4 regions of the Bacillus sp. AFS053548 genome follow, and region 2 is predicted to be linked to each of the others. Evidence: riboswitches for the same ligand, from Rfam matches in the RefSeq annotation. Region 2 holds a riboswitch; each other region holds the start of a gene.
What was found. Region 2 has a riboswitch for S-adenosylmethionine ahead of CN946_RS10520 (methionine ABC transporter ATP-binding protein). Riboswitches for the same ligand answer to the same signal wherever they lie in the genome.
Positions count from the first base shown of each region.

Region 1: it holds a riboswitch for S-adenosylmethionine, as region 2 does, so the genes downstream of both, CN946_RS07525 (2,3-diketo-5-methylthiopentyl-1-phosphate enolase) here and CN946_RS10520 (methionine ABC transporter ATP-binding protein) in region 2, are expected to answer to the same signal.
Region 3: it holds a riboswitch for S-adenosylmethionine, as region 2 does, so the genes downstream of both, CN946_RS01245 (bifunctional homocysteine S-methyltransferase/methylenetetrahydrofolate reductase) here and CN946_RS10520 (methionine ABC transporter ATP-binding protein) in region 2, are expected to answer to the same signal.
Region 4: it holds a riboswitch for S-adenosylmethionine, as region 2 does, so the genes downstream of both, CN946_RS13580 (trans-sulfuration enzyme family protein) here and CN946_RS10520 (methionine ABC transporter ATP-binding protein) in region 2, are expected to answer to the same signal.

Region 1 is NZ_NUHI01000014.1:47,005-51,223, reverse strand. It holds gene CN946_RS07535 (carbon-nitrogen family hydrolase) at 1-388, opposite strand, end outside; gene CN946_RS07530 (aminotransferase class I/II-fold pyridoxal phosphate-dependent enzyme) at 535-1,719, shown strand; SAM riboswitch class I at 1,777-1,880, shown strand; gene CN946_RS07525 (2,3-diketo-5-methylthiopentyl-1-phosphate enolase) at 1,945-3,165, shown strand; gene CN946_RS07520 (2-hydroxy-3-keto-5-methylthiopentenyl-1-phosphate phosphatase) at 3,172-3,825, shown strand; gene CN946_RS07515 (methylthioribulose 1-phosphate dehydratase) at 3,822-4,219, shown strand, end outside.
Region 2 is NZ_NUHI01000020.1:54,917-59,135, reverse strand. It holds gene CN946_RS10535 (ribonuclease M5) at 1-347, shown strand, start outside; gene CN946_RS10530 (thioredoxin family protein) at 363-686, shown strand; gene CN946_RS10525 (hypothetical protein) at 889-1,251, shown strand; SAM riboswitch class I at 1,329-1,441, shown strand; gene CN946_RS10520 (methionine ABC transporter ATP-binding protein) at 1,581-2,594, shown strand; gene CN946_RS10515 (methionine ABC transporter permease) at 2,596-3,264, shown strand; gene metQ (methionine ABC transporter substrate-binding lipoprotein MetQ) at 3,285-4,106, shown strand.
Region 3 is NZ_NUHI01000003.1:91,647-95,865, forward strand. It holds gene CN946_RS01240 (terpene cyclase/mutase family protein) at 4-1,869, shown strand; SAM riboswitch class I at 1,982-2,085, shown strand; gene CN946_RS01245 (bifunctional homocysteine S-methyltransferase/methylenetetrahydrofolate reductase) at 2,167-3,993, shown strand; gene metH (methionine synthase) at 3,990-4,219, shown strand, end outside.
Region 4 is NZ_NUHI01000026.1:12,764-16,982, forward strand. It holds gene CN946_RS13575 (trans-sulfuration enzyme family protein) at 1-1,024, opposite strand, end outside; gene CN946_RS13580 (trans-sulfuration enzyme family protein) at 1,030-2,199, opposite strand; SAM riboswitch class I at 2,281-2,384, opposite strand; gene CN946_RS13585 (ATP-dependent DNA helicase) at 2,464-4,219, opposite strand, start outside.

The sequences.
Region 1 (4,219 bases), on a different contig from region 2:
GACCATCTGTTTCACCTGATTGTAGATAGTGATGCTCGTTCATTAACTGGAATAAGTGAACTTTATCATATGTTTTTACTAATTCACCAGTACTGTTAATAACAATTAACGTATTCGTTACACCTTTTTCTCTTGCAATTGGGAACGAACCAGCAATCAAAATTACGTTTTTTGATTTTGCGATTGACTGAAGTTCAGAAATAACCGCTTCTTGTTCATCTGTGTGCAAACCAATTTCTTCCAGACAATAGCCTGTTGTCCATAATTCCGGTAATACGATTATACGGACATTTTCTTTAACAGCTTCGTTTATTTGAGTTTTCATTTTCTCTAAATTAGACTTTGATTCACCTAAAATAACGTCAGATTGAATACACGCAATTTTAATCACAATTTATTCACCCTATTCTAAATTTTATAGACATTTTTAAATCGAGCATATATGATGGTGAAAGTTATTGCAACAGTCGTTCATGAAAATCATTCGATTAAGAAACGATCTATTCAAATTAATTTTATTATATTTTTGGAGTGATTAACTTGAATCATAGTAAACTATTAAACAATTTACCAAAACAATTTTTTGCTTCACTAGTCCAAAAAGTGAATCAGTCAATAAGTAATGGTCATGATGTAATTAATCTTGGTCAAGGAAATCCTGATCAACCTACACCCGACCATATTATAAAAGCATTACAAAAGTCTGTTGAAAACCCTTTAACTCATCGTTATTCTCCGTTTAGAGGAATGAGCTCTCTTAAAAATGCTGTTGTAGAATTTTATAAACGAGAGTATGATGTTGATTTAGACCCAGAGGAAGAAGTAGCTATCTTATTCGGTGGAAAAGCTGGATTAGTTGAGCTACCACTTTGTTTATGTGACGCAGGGGATACAATTTTAGTTCCTGACCCAGGCTATCCAGACTATTTATCGGGTATATCTCTTTCAAAAACAGTCCCATATATGCTTCCATTACTTGAAGAAAATCAATTTTTACCAGATTATAAATCAATTCCTCAGGATGTTTTAGGTGCTAGTAAAATATTATTTATCAATTATCCAAATAATCCCACAGGTGCTATAGCAACTGAAGAATTTTTTAAAGAAACAGTTGAGCTTGCAAAAAATAATCAGATTACAGTTTGTCATGATTTTGCTTACGGCGCATTTGGTTTTGACGGCAAAAAACCTTTAAGTTATCTTCAAACGCCTGGGGCAAAGGAGTGCGGGATTGAAATTTATACCCTTTCTAAAACGTATAATATGGCTGGTTGGAGAATTGGTTTTGCAGTTGGAAATAAAGAGGTTATTTCTGCAATTAATCTATTACAGGATCATCTTTACGTTAGCATCTTCCCTGCTGTTCAAGAAGCTGCCGCTGTTGCGCTTACTGAATCTCAAGAAAGTGTCAAACAACTATTGGCACTTTATGAAGAACGTAGAAATGTATTTATTAGCGGCTGTCACGAAATTGGATGGGAAGTAACTGCACCAGCAGGCTCGTTTTTTGCATGGTTAAAAATTCCATCTGGTTTTACTTCACAGGAATTTGCTGATCTATTACTTGAAAAGGCTCATATCGCAGTCGCTCCAGGAAATGGATTTGGAGAATATGGTGAAGGTTATGTAAGAGTCGGGCTATTATCAGATGCTGATCGATTGAAGGAAGCAGTTGCTAGATTAAAAGAGATTGAAATATTTTCAAAATTTAATGTTTGACAATTGCGATTGTTCATGAAATAATGCGATTAGATTAAGAATTCAAAATTAAATATTACTTTATTCAGAGTAGGTGGAGGGACCGAGCCCGATGAAACCCGGCAACCGGCTAGTTAACTAGTACGGTGCTAATTCTCGCAGCATTTGCTGACAGATAAGGTGTAGGTAAACCTCTCCTTAGTGGAGAGGTTTTTTGTTTGATTAAAACTTTTTGGAGGTTTTGAGATGAGTGGAGTAATAGCAACTTACCAAGTTTATGATAAAAATCATCATTTAGAAAAAAAGGCAGAGTCAATCGCACTAGGTTTAACGGTTGGTTCTTGGACGTCTTTACCTCAAAATGATCAAATACAATTACAAAAGCATAAAGGCAAAGTTCTTTCAGTTCATGAATTAGATTGCGAAGAGAATATCGTTAACTTTTTAGGGTATAAACCGACAAAAGGGATTATTGAAATCTATTATCCTAGCTTAAATTTTTCAGCTGATCTTCCAGCTATTTTAACAACCGTTTTCGGTAAGCTATCCCTTGATGGTGAAATTAAACTAATTGATTTAAATTTTACTGACGACATTTTAAATCTTTTTCCGGGTCCAAAATTTGGTATTAAAGGCATTCGAGAGAAATTGGATGTATATGATCGACCTTTATTAATGAGCATTTTCAAATCAATTATCGGCAGAGATATTAGATACATTTCAGAGGAATTAAAAAAGCAAGCTTTAGGTGGCGTTGATTTAATTAAAGATGACGAGATTCTTTTTGACACGATTACATCTATTACGGATCGCGTCACTCACGGAAAAAATATTTTGAACCAAGTTTATGAGAAAACAGGACACAAAACATTATATGCGGTGAATTTAACTGGCCGTACATATGATTTAAAAGAAAAAGCATTACGTGCTGCAGAAGCTGGTGCTGATGTGTTTTTATTAAATGTGTTCTCGTATGGAATTGATGTCCTTCAAGATTTGGCAGAAGATCCATCAATTAATATTCCAATTATGGCTCATCCTGCTGTATCGGGGGCGTTTACATCATCACCAATTTATGGAATTGACGCAGGATTATTACTAGGGAAACTTTTACGAATTGCTGGTGCAGATTTTAGTCTATTCCCTTCACCATATGGATCAGTTGCATTACAAAAAGAGACAGCTTTAAAAATCGCTGAAAATTTAACAGTATCAAATGGATTAAAAGAGACTTTCCCAGTCCCTTCTGCTGGAATTCACCCAGGACTAGTGCCTCAATTAATTCAAGATTTTGGAATTGAGCAAGTCATCAACGCTGGCGGCGGTGTTCATGGTCATCCGGATGGACCAATCGGTGGAGGTAATGCATTTAGAGAAGCAATTTCAGCAACATTGTCTGGAGTTGAGCTAAAAGACTACGCACTTCCAAATACATCACTACAAAAAGCATTACAACTTTGGGGGTAAACAACAATGGCAATAAAGATTTTTTGTGATTTTGATGGAACAATTACTGAGGGAGACAATATCGTTAATTTAATTAAAGAATTTGCTCCACCTTCAGTAAGTGAATTAACAAGTGAAGTATTAAATGGCAATATATCAATTCGAGAAGGCGTAGAGAAAATGTTTGCTACGATTCCTTCAACGAAAAAACAAGAAATGACCGATTTTGTAATTGATCGTACTGTCATTCGATATGGTTTTAGCGATTTTATTCAATTTGTAAGCGCTCAACAATATGAGTTAAAAGTTGTAAGTGGCGGACTAGATTTTTTCGTTCATCCAATTTTAGCGAATTATCTTCCATCTTCAGATATCTTATGTAATCGTACTGACTTTACAGGTCAAACTGTAAAAATTCATTGGGATCACTCTTGTGATGAAAACTGTACGAATGATTGTGGAATGTGTAAACCATCTGTTAAAAGAAAGTTTAGTGAATCAAATGATTTTATCATTGTCATTGGCGATTCAATTACTGACTTACAAATTGCAAAAGAAGCCAATTTAATTTTTGCTCGAGATTTCTTAAAAGATAAATGTGAAGAACTATCTTTACATTTCATTCCTTTTGAAAATTTCTATGATATTCGAGCTTCATTAGAGAAGGAGGTGTTAGTATGAAGGACTTTTTCAAGCATTATGATGAAATACGCGAAGTAAAAAAAGTACTAGCTGATCGAGATTGGTTTTTAGGAACTAGCGGAAATTTATCAATTAAAGTAAATGAGGAGCCTTTAAACTTTTTAGTTACAACTAGTGGTAAAGATAAAACTAAACATACTTATGACGATTTTTTACTCGTTAATGAATTTGACCAATCTGTTTGGGATGAATCAAAAAAACCTTCAGCTGAAGCCATTTTACATCGTCTAATTTATCAACACACTAATGCAAAATGCGTTCTTCATGTACACACTTTAGCAAATAACTTTATAACAAAGGATTTTCCATATCAAGATGAGTTATCTTTTTCTGGTATCGAAATTATTAAAGCATTAGGACTATGGGAAGAAAA
Region 2 (4,219 bases):
AAGATCAAAGAAAAGTTATCATTGTCGAAGGTACTACTGATAAGAGGAAAATACAGACGATCATAAAGGAGCCTGTAGATATTATCTGTACGAATGGTACAGTTGGTACTTCAAAGCTAGATGAGCTTGCTGAAATGTTAGATTTAAGAGAAATTTATGTATTAGTCGATGCGGATGAAGCTGGTGAAAAGCTTAGAAGATTGTTAAAAAGAGAATTTCCACAGGCAGAGCATCTGTACATTGATAGAAGTTATCGAGAAGTAGCAACAGCTCCGAGTCAACATTTAGCTAGTGTATTATTAGGAGCGGATATTTCGGTATTTACAGATTATTTACGTACAAATTAAAGAGGAATTAAGATTATGCAGCAATGGACAAAGAATGAAATAATGCAAAGAATTCAATCAAAAGAGACAACAGTAATTTATATCTATACCGCAATGTGTGGTACATGCCAAGTAGCATCTAAAATGCTGGAAATTGTAAATGAGATTCTGCCAAATTTACCGATAAGTAAGGTAAATATTAATGAAATCGTTGAGGAAGCTCAAAGCTGGAAGATTGAAAGTGTACCTTGTTTACTTATTTTTGAGAATGGGGAAATGAAACAAAAAATCTACGCTTTCCAATCTGTTCCGTATTTACATGAATTGTTAAAAAAATATAATTTATATATTAAACGATGAGTGCATACTGTATGTTGCACTCTTTTTATATGGTTTAAAAGATTTCCTGATTTTAGACATATTTCTCGGGAAATGAGTTGAATGCTGTAGAAATAAAATTAAAATATAGATTTTTATCAAGGTAAATGTCGAGCGAAATATAAAGAATACACCTCTTATCTATGAGAAAATAAGATTAAAGAATCCGGAAGAGGTGTTTATTATGGAAATCAAGGAGTGGATTGGACAAGCTAGAAACTTATTTATAAAAAAAGAATATTTACAAATCATTTTGCCAATAGAAGAAAGGATTGTAGAATTTAACTGTCTAAATGAAAAAGTTTTTATAAAGTTAAGTAAAAAGGCTCCTTTTATCGAGGTAATTGATCGTTCGATTCCGCAACTTAGAGTTAATTTTTCAAAAGATGGATGGGAATATCTATATTCAGGTTCGCAAAGGTTAGGACTTTTATTAAAACTGAACGATGCTTCTTTTGAAGGAAATTATCGATTATTACTACTAATGGAAACGATTTTTCAATATACGAGCGTTGAAAACGAAAAAAAACTTTTAGAAAATTGTTGACAACTAGTATCTAACTTTGTAGAATTGGACTTACGTTAAAGAAATTACGTTAAACAACTTAATAGATCGTAAGATTACTCTTATCGAGAGAGGTGGAGGGACTGTGCCCTGTGAAACCCAGCAACCGTCAATGATCGTCATTGAAATGGTGCTAATTCCTGCAAAGTATATATGCTTTGAGAGATGAGAGAAAGGAATACTTTTTGTATGTTAAACCTTTCTGCTCATGTGAGTTGAAAGGTTTTTTTGTTTTATGCGACTAAAAAAGTACCTACTTACAAAAAATTGAAAGATTAGTTGTTAGAATGTTTTGAAAGGAGATCAAGTGTATGATTCAAATAAATAATGTAAGTAAAACATACAAAGGTAAGAAGGGCACAGTTACGGCAGTACAAAATGTTTCGTTAACTATTGAAACAGGTGAAATTTTTGGCATGATCGGATATAGCGGCGCAGGGAAAAGTACGCTATTACGTATGCTAAATGGTCTTGAGTCCCCTACATCAGGTGAAGTGATTATTAATGGTCAGTCGATTTCTAAATGTTCATCTAGTCAATTAAGAAAAGCAAGACAGAAAATAGGTATGATTTTTCAGCATTTTAATTTATTGTGGTCGAGAACTGTATTAGAAAATATACTTTTCCCACTTGAAATTGCTAAAGTTTCAAAAAAGGAAAGCATTAATCGTGCGAAAGAATTAATCAAACTTGTAGGTCTTGAAGGAAGAGAAAATGCTTATCCTTCTGAACTTAGTGGCGGTCAAAAGCAACGTGTTGGAATTGCAAGAGCACTTGCTAATAACCCAGATGTTCTTTTATGTGATGAAGCGACATCTGCATTAGATCCAGAAACAACAGATTCAATATTAGCTTTATTGACAAATATTAATAAACAGCTTGGTATTACAATTATCCTGATTACTCATGAAATGCATGTTATTCAAAAGATTTGCCAACGAGTAGCTGTAATGGAAAACGGAAATGTAGTAGAAGAAGGTCATGTTGTTGACGTATTCACTCGTCCTAAACAAGCAATTACAAAGAAATTTGTGACGCAAATCAAAGGCAATGATGAAGAATTAGACAGTGAAGTAATATCTGAGGGAGATGGAAAGGATAATACTTACAAGCTAACCTTTAAAAATGGTCAAGCAGATCAGCCACATATTTCTGAAGTAGTTAAGCACTTTGATATTGAGATTAACATTTTGCAAGGAAAAATTGTTCAAACTGCTGAAGGCTCTTATGGGACAATGAAGATTCAACTTGTTGGAGACATAAATAACATCAAAGAGGCAATCACTTATTTAGAATCAAAACAAGTTGAAGTGGAGGTAGCATAAGATGACACAACTTTTTCCGAATGTTGATTGGGATGCAATGCTTTTAGCATCTCAAGAAACATTATTCATGACAGTAATAGCTGCGCTTGCAACGTTCATTTTTGGACTAATAATAGGTTTATTCTTATTTTTAACTAGTAAAGATCAGTTACTTGAAAATAAATTTTTAAATACAATCCTAGCAGCGTTTGTAAATATATTTCGTTCAATACCGTTTATCATTTTAATTATTTTATTAATTCCATTTACGATCATTATACTTGGCTCTATGCTTGGAGCAAAAGCAGCATTACCTGCATTAATTATTGGTGCTGCACCATTCTATGCAAGGATGGTCGAAATCGGATTAAGAGAAATTGATAAAGGTGTAATCGAAGCTGCAAGAGCAATGGGAGCTAGTACTTTTACAATCATCATAAAAGTATTAATTCCAGAAGCATTACCAGCAATAATTTCAGGTTTAACTGTTACTACGATCGCAATTGTTGGTTATACGGCAATGGCTGGTGTAGTAGGAGGCGGTGGACTTGGTAACCTAGCTTTTATGGAAGGATACCAACGTTCTAATAACCAAGTAACTCTTGTTGCGACAGTAATTATTTTATTAATCGTATTCATTCTTCAATTTATTGGTGATTTAGTAACAACGAAAATAGATAAAAGAGCTTAATCATAAGGGAGGAACTGACAGTGAAATTCAAAAAAATCGTAGGTTTATTAGGAGCAGGTGTTTTAGCATTATCTTTAGCAGCATGTAATAAAGGTGGAGAAGATAAAAATAAAGAATTAGTTGTGGGTGCATCAAATGTACCTCACGCAGTTATTTTAGAACAAGCTAAACCAATTCTTAAAAAAGAAGGAATTAACTTAAAGATTGTTAAATTCCAAGATTATGTATTACCAAATAAAGCATTAGCTTCAAAAGAATTAGATGCAAACTATTTCCAACACATTCCATATTTAGAGTCACAAATGAAAGAAAATGGTTATAAATTTGAAAACGCTGGTGGAATCCACATCGAGCCAATCGGAGTATACTCTAAAAAATATAAGAACCTAGAAGACCTACCAAATGGAGCTAAAATTATTATGAGTAGCTCAGTAGCTGACCATGGTCGTATGTTAAGTTTATTACAACATGAAGGTTTAATTAAACTTAAAGCTGGAGTAGATCCAACTACTGCTCAGATTAAAGATATTGCTGAGAATCCAAAACACTTAAAATTCCAAGCTGATGTAGACGCTGGAATGCTTCCAAAAGTTTATCAAAACAACGAAGGCGATGCAGTGTTAATTAACACAAACTATGCAATTGATGCTGGATTAAACCCTATGAAAGATGCTATTGCTTTAGAAGGAAAAGATTCTCCATACGTGAACATTATCGCAGTTCGTAAAGGTGATAAAGATAAAAAAGAAATTAAAGAGCTTGTAAAAGTATTACACTCTAAAGAAATTCAAGATTTCATCATTAAAAAATATAAAGGTGCTGTAGTACCTGTTAGTCAATAATTAAAAAAAGAAAGGGTATCCCAAGTGAAATTTATTATGGGAACCCTCTTTTTTTATTTGAAAAACTATTAATTGCAAATAAACTTTGAAAATCGCAAATAAAATTTGCAAAA
Region 3 (4,219 bases), on a different contig from region 2:
AAAATGGACCTCGAAAATATTGTTTTACGAAATATTGAAGAGCGGATCAAACGGCTAAGAGCAAAACAAGATGAAGATGGTTCTTGGGAATTTTGTTTTGAAGGTTCAATAATAACGGATAGTTTTATGATTTTATTATTGAATGATCTTGAATACAAAAATCAAAAGGTGATTGATGGGATTATCGATCGTATCATCAATCTTCAACATCCTAATGGAGCTTGGAAATTATACGAAGATGAAAAAGATGGAAACATAAATGCAACAGTACAAGCTTACATAGCTCTATTAATCTCAAAAAAGTATTCAAAAGAACATTCAAGTATGAAGAAAGCTGAAAAATTTATACGTGAAAACGGTGGAATTAAAAAAACGCATTTTATGTTAAAAATGATTCTAGCTACTCATGGTTTGATTGAATATCCTAAATTATTTTACTTTCCAATGAGTTATTTTTTGCTACCGGATAAAATGCCGTTAAGTTTATTTGATCTAAGTAATTATGCTCGAGTTCATTTAGTTCCAATGATTCTTTGTATAAATAAGCGATTTAAAGTGAAATTGGATGAGGATCTAACTATCGATCATCTTCTGGAAACTAGTGAGGTAGAATGGTTTTACGAAGAGCGAGGAAGTTTTTATCAATTTTTACTTGAAGAAGGTAAGAAGCTAGCTTCATATCCTCTCTATTTTCACCAGAAAGGATATGAAAAGGCTGAAAGATTTATTCTGGATCGTATTGAAACAAATGGAACTTTTTTTAGCTATGCTAGTTCTACATTTTATATGATTTATGCTTTAATGGCTTTAGGCTATGAAGCAGCTTCATCTGTCATTCAAAATGCTCTACAAGGACTTCTTTCATATGCAGCCAATACTGAAGCGGGACTTCATATTCAAAATTCGCCATCAAAAGTTTGGGATACTGCATTATTGTCATATGCAATTCAAGAAGCTGGTCACCAGGTAAGTGATCCGATTGTTTCGAAATCAATAAAATACCTGATAAAGAAACAACAAAATATGAATGGTGACTGGAAGGTTCATGCTAAAAACTTAAGTCCTGGCGGTTGGGGTTTTTCTGATGTTAATTCTTTTATCCCAGATAATGATGATACAGGAGCAGTTTTAAGGGCGCTTGCAAGAAGTGCTTTGGATCAATCCACAATTCATGAAAGTTGGTTGAAGGGAGTTCATTTTTTACTTGGACTTCAAAATGACGATGGTGGATGGGGAGCATTCGAAAAAAATGTAACAAATAAGTGGTTAACATTTTTACCAATTGAAAATGCAAAAGATGCAATCATCGATCCTTCTACTCCAGATTTAACTGGACGAATATTAGAATTTATTGGACACTATACGACGATTTCAAACGATGATCCGATTGTGAAAAAGGCGGTTAATTGGCTTTTAAAAAACCAAAAAACAAATGGTAGTTGGTATGGTAGATGGGGTATTTGTTATATTTATGGGACTTGGGCAGCGATTACTGGTCTTCGAGCCGTGGGAATTCCTAAAAATCATGAGGCAATTAAAAAAGCGGAGAAATGGTTAGTTAGTATTCAAAATGAAGATGGAGGTTGGGGTGAATCAGGTCTTGCACCTGTAAAAAATAAATATATTCCATTAAAATATAGTACACCTAGTCAAACAGCGTGGGCAGTTGATACATTACTTTTAATTCGTAATAAAGAAGATGAAGTAATTAGAAAAGCGATTAAATTTTTAACTACTCAAAGTGAATTAACAAATAAATCATTAACTTATCCAACTGGATTAGGATTACCTGGTCAGTTTTATATTCACTATCATAGCTATAATGAAATTTATCCGCTATTAGCACTAGCACACTATAAAAATAGTTAAATAATACTATTATGTAAACAAAATAAATTTATTTTTGGAAATCTTTCCATAAATGTCTTTTCTTTATCATATAAATATAGTAAACTGATTTATATTAAATATAACTAAATAATCCTTATCGAGAGTGGTGGAGGGACTGGCCCTTTGAAACCCGGCAACTTTAGCGAAAGCTAAAAAGTGCTAAATCCAGCATGTTTAAAACATGAGAGATAAGGCGTGATCTGTACTTAAACGTCATTCTCTCATTTTTTTTGAGAGAATGACGTTTTTTATTTTATATAAACGGGAAGTGATTGAATGGGCTTATTGGAAAAGTTAAAAGATGGAATTGTTTTAGGTGATGGTGCAATGGGAACGCTTTTGTATTCTGGCGGACTTCACAGTTGTTTTGAAGAACTGAATATTACTGAGCGTGATCGAATCATTCATATACATGAACAATATATAGATGCTGGCGCAGAAGTGATTCAAACAAATTCGTACGGTGCGAATGCTGGAAAACTGAGACAATATGGTTTGGAAAAGCTGGTTAAGCAAATTAATCAAATGGCTGTTAGAAATGCTAGAGCGGCTTCAAAAGGAAGAGCTTTAGTAATTGGTGGTATAGGTGGAATGAAATATGTAGGTTCTACTTTTACGACACCTTTAGAACGAGAGATGATGCTACTTGAGCAAGCTTCAGCGTTACTAGAAGAAGGCGTAGATGGTATCATGCTTGAAACATTTTATGATGAAAATGAATTATATGATGCTGTAAATCTATTAAGAGGAAGAACGGATTTACCAATTATTGCGCAAGTAACACTACAAGAAATTGGCATCATGCAAAGTGGCCAATATATTGAAAAAATTCTTCCTAATTTAATCGATTTGGGTGCAGATGTTGTTGGAATCAATTGTCATCTAGGACCACTTCATATGTTGGAGTCATTAAATACCGTTTCATTACCAACAAATGGTTACTTATCGGCATTTCCTAATTCAGGATTACCGCTATACAATGAGGGAAAATACGTATACAAATCGAATCCAGAATATTTTGAAGATATGGCAAAACCATTTATTGAACAAGGTGTAAGACTAATCGGTGGATGTTGTGGTACTACACCAGCTCATATCGCTGCTTTACGAAGTAAGATTGAAATTTTACAGCCTGTTACAAAAAAAGAAGTGAAAAACAGAACAATTAAAATTACAATCCCTAAGCAAGAAGAACAAAAGAATGAAACTTTAGCAGAAAAGGCAAAAAAGAGAACGACGATCATTGCAGAACTAGATCCGCCAAAAACATTACAAACTAGAAAGTTTTTTGAAGGGGCGAAAGCATTACATAGCGCAGGGGCTGATGCAATTACGCTAGCAGATAATCCACTAGCTTCACCTAGAATTTCGAACGTGGCGATGGCCTCACTGCTTCAAAGATTGGATGTTCCAGTTTTGACGCATTTAACTTGTAGAGATCGTAATATGATTGGACTTCAATCTCATTTAATGGGGCTATCAACATTAGGATTAAATGAAGTTCTTGCTATAACAGGTGATCCAGCAAGGGTAGGAGATTTTCCGGGTGCAACTTCAGTATATGATGTAGCCTCACTTGAACTAATTCGAATGATTAAGGAAATGAACGATGGTAGGCTTTATTCCGGTAAAAGTTTAGGAAATGGAACGAGGTTTTCTGTTGCAGCTGCTTTTAACCCGAATGTTCGAAAATTTGATGCCGCAATTAAAAGGCTTGAGAAAAAGGTTGAAGCGGGAGCAGATTATTTTTTAACTCAGCCAATTTATGATTTTGAAACGATTGATAAGTTATATGAGGCAACACGTCATATTAAACAGCCAATTTTTATTGGAATTATGCCACTTGTTAGTAAGAAGAATGCTGATTTTATTCATTATGAAGTTCCAGGAATTACTTTATCCGAAGAGGTAAGAAACAGAATTTCATCAGTTGAACCAGAGAGAGCAGTTGATGAAGGTAAAAAAATTGCAAAAGAGCTTATTGATTATATTAAGGATAAATTTAACGGCATTTATTTTATCACTCCATTTTTGAAGTATGAAATAACTCAGGACTTAATTCAATTTACTAAAAGCAGCAATAAAGAGGAGATTCAACTATGAAAACTTTAGACGTAGCATTAAAAGAAAAAATATTACTTCTTGATGGAGCAATGGGAACGATGATCCAGCAAAGAAACTTAACAGCAGATGACTTTGGTGGAGAAGAATACGAGGGCTGTAATGAATATTTAGTTGTTACAAGACCAGATGTTATACAAGAAATTCATGAGGAGTATATATTTGCTGGGTCTGACATAATCGAAACGAACACTTTTGGAGCAACAAA
Region 4 (4,219 bases), on a different contig from region 2:
GTATTGCAGCATGAGACATCTTTACAGGATAGGAAACAATTGTTTCAACTCCACCTAGTGAAACTGCAACAGCAACGTTTTCGACTGATTGTAGGAAACTTGTTGTTTGTTCAATCGTTTTTAGTGTAAATGAAAGGACTGCTCCTCCTCCAGTAGCTTGCTCAAAATGAACATCATGACCAGGATGATCTTTTAGTCCAGGATAATATACATCCTCAACTTCTTCTTGTTCTAAAAGCCAGTTTGCTAATTTTGATGCAGTTTGTTCAAATGCATCCATACGAACTTTTAAGGTCTTTAATCCTCTTAATGTTAGCCAACAGTCTTGTGGACCTAAAATAGCACCGAATGAATTTTGGATCGTGTATAAATCATTTGCAAGTTCTTCCGAATTTACGACCGCTAACCCTCCGATTACATCGCTATGACCGGCAATAAATTTTGTTGCACTATGAACGACAATATCAGCTCCTAAATCTAATGGTCTTTGTAAATAAGGTGATAAAAAACTATTATCTACAATGACAAGTATGTCATTTTCTTTTGCAATTTTTATTGCACTACTTAAATCAGTAATTTTCAAAAGAGGGTTTGACGGTGTTTCTAAATAAAGTCCTTTTGTATTAGGCTTTATTCCGGCTTTAATCTCTTGTAAATTCGAAGCGTCAACAAAAGTAAAATCGATTCCGAAACGATTTAATACTTTTGTCGCTATTCTAAATGTTCCTCCATACACATCTTCACAAATGACTATATGATCTCCAGCTGAGAACAAAGACAATACTGATGAAATTGCAGCCATCCCAGATGAAAACGCAAAACCACGCACACCATTTTCTAATTTTGCAATTGTATTTTCTAATGCTTCTCTTGTTGGGTTTCCACTTCTTGCATAATCGTACTTACCAAAATTCTCTATATCAAATTGATGAAATGTTGAAGTTTGATAAATCGGAATACTTAATGCGCCTGTTGCCTGATCTATTTCATTTCCGTTATGAATTAATTTCGTTCCAAATTGCATTCTCATCACCCCAATGCATTTTCTAAGTCATTTAATAAATCATCAATATGTTCAATACCAACAGATAATCGAAGTGTATGGTCATCTAGACCAAGCTTTCTTTTAAATTCCTCTGGCATTTCTGAATGAGTTTGCGTATGTGGATACGTAATTAATGATTCAACTCCACCTAAACTTTCTGCGAATGTAATGACTTTTACGGTTCCTAGAACCTGTTCAACCAAACTTAAATCTTTCACTTTAAATGAAATCATTGCACCAAATCCAGTTGCTTGTTCTTTAATAATTGAATACCCTTTATGCGATGGTAACCCTACATAATACACTTCAGTAACATTTGGATGATTTTCTAAAAATTTCGCAAGTACAATCGCATTTTTTTGACTGTATTCCATACGTAAATGTAATGTTTTAATTCCTCTTAGGATTAACCAAGAGTCAAATGGAGCTAATGTTGCACCTGTTGATTTTTGATAATAACGAATTCGTTCATTCGTATATTCTGAATTTGTCACGACAAAACCAGCAAGTGTATCATTATGGCCACCTAAATACTTTGTTCCACTATGAACAACAACATCTGCCCCTAATTCAATTGGTCTAAAGAAATAAGGTGTTAAAAATGTATTATCAACGATCACAATAATATCTCGTTCTTTTGCAATCTCTACTACTCTTTTTAAATCTGTTACTTTCATCATTGGATTTGATGGTGTTTCAATAAAAATTCCTTTTGTGTTCGGTTTAAGTGCATCAAGAATATTTTCAATTTCAGTCGTATCAACAAAATTATGCTCTAGTCCATATGGCGAATAAATTTCTTCGAATAAACGATATGTACCACCATATAAATCATCTGAAACAATTAGGTGGTCACCTTTTTTAAATAAGCTTAATACTGCAGTAACGGCTGCATTACCTGTTGAAAATGCAACACCATAATTTGCACTTTCTAATTTAGCCACAGTATTTTCGACTTCTTCTCGAGTTGGATTTTGTAATCTTGCATAATCATATCCAGTCGATTGATGAAGTCCTGCATGCTTAAATGTAGCAGATTGATAAATTGGATAACTAATCGCACCAGTTAATGGATCATAACCTTTGCTTCCATGTACAGCTACTGTTTCAATCGATTTTTTATTCGTGTTTAAAGCCTCTTTTGTGTTAGTCATTATAAATCCCCCATTTTAGTCAATTAAAAAACCACTTCTTAAAAAATAAGAAGTGGTTATGTCCGCAAAATATACATATCGCTCTTATCTTCCAGGTTTTTCACCTGCAGGATTTAGCACTTTCTAGTTTTCACTAGAGTTGCCGGGTTTCGTCGGGCCAGTCCCTCCACCGCTCTTGATAAGATTATTAAATTATATTCATAAGTATATTAAAAACTCTGATAATTATCAATCATTTTTTTTCGTTATTTCATTATTGGCTTTTCATTTCCATTCAACAGGTAATAAACTTTGATAAAGTGTGCTCTTATATCGATCATCAATTAGTAATAAAGTCCCTTCATCTGATTCAGAGCGAATAACTCTTCCACCCGCTTGCATTACTTTATTCATACCCGGAAAGACATATGCATAATAATACCCATTTTTTCCAACCGAATTAAAATGCTCCTTTAAAATATTTCTTTCTAAACAAATCTGCGGCAATCCTACACCAACTACTACGACACCATTTAATCGATCACCCTTTAAATCGATCCCTTCAGAAAATATTCCACCTAACACAGCAAAGCCAACTAACGTTTCCTCATTTAAACTATCAAACATTAAAAGGAACTCTTCTCGTTCAATTTCAGACATACCATTTTCTTGAACGATTGTTTTTATGTTAGGGTATTTTTCTTTAAATAAATCAACACTTTGAATTAAATATTGATATGACGGATAAAAGACTAAATAATTACCTTTTCTTTTCGTAATTTCTTTATAAACCGAATCAATTAATCTTTCTAAATTTCTTTCACGATCTTGGTATCGAGTTGATAGAGGGTCAATTGTTATTTCCAGTTGCTCCCTATGAAAAGGAGAATCGATTGAAATTGTATAATCGCGACTTTGATCACCAAGCATATCTTGAAAATATTGTATTGGAGTTAAAGTAGCTGAGAAATAAATAATTGAGCGAAATCTTTTTATAACGTCATTTACTACTTTAGATGGATCAAGGCAAAATAATTTTAAATGAACTTCACTTTTATAAAGTTCATAATAGCATACATAATTTTCATCAAAAAACTCTGCGATTTTGACGAAGTTGAGTGACTCAAAATAAGTATCAAGAAGAAGTTGTTTATTTTCGTCCTCTTCCATTTCCTGTAATTTTATTTCGACGATTTCATTAAATGTATGTAGAAGTTCCAATAAATCCTCATCAATTTCCTTTGAAACTGGGGTTACAACGTCCTTCCATTTCTTTCTTAATTCAATAAATCGCTTATTTATTTCATTTATTATGGCATAAAGTTCATCTTTTAAATTTTTATATCTATTTTTCAACTCTAAAAATTTAGATTTGAATAGACTTGCAGAATACATTTCTCTTGCACGATCAACAAGATTATGAGCTTCATCAATTAATAAAACTGAACTTCGTTTATGTTCATCAAATAATCGTTTTAACGATACTCGTGGATCAAAAATATAATTTACATCACAAATAATAGCATCTGAAGAATTTAATAAATCTAATGAGTATTCAAAAGGACAGACTGTATGTTTCCGTGCATATTCTTCTATTTTCTCCCTAGTTAGCGCTTTTTCTGATGAAAGAATATCAAGAACAGCCTCATTTATCCGGTCATAATAACCATTGGCAAATTCACAATATTCTTTCTGACACATCGTCTTTTCTTTAAAACAGATTTTATCTTTTGCTGTAATCGTCGTACACTTCATACAAAGTCCTTGATCTGTCATGCGCTTAAACGCTTCTTCAGCAACAGTCCTAGTAATCGTCTTAGAAGTTAAGTAAAACATTCGATTTATACTATTCTCACCTATACTTTTAACAGTTGGAAAAATAGTAGAAACTGTTTTTCCTATTCCGGTTGGTGCAACTGCAAATAAATTATTACCTTCCTGAATCGTTTGATATACCGCACCAGCTAACTTTCTTTGACCTTTTCTGAAAGAAGGAAAAGGAAAATTTAATTCTTTTATTGTCTCATTCCTTAACTCAATA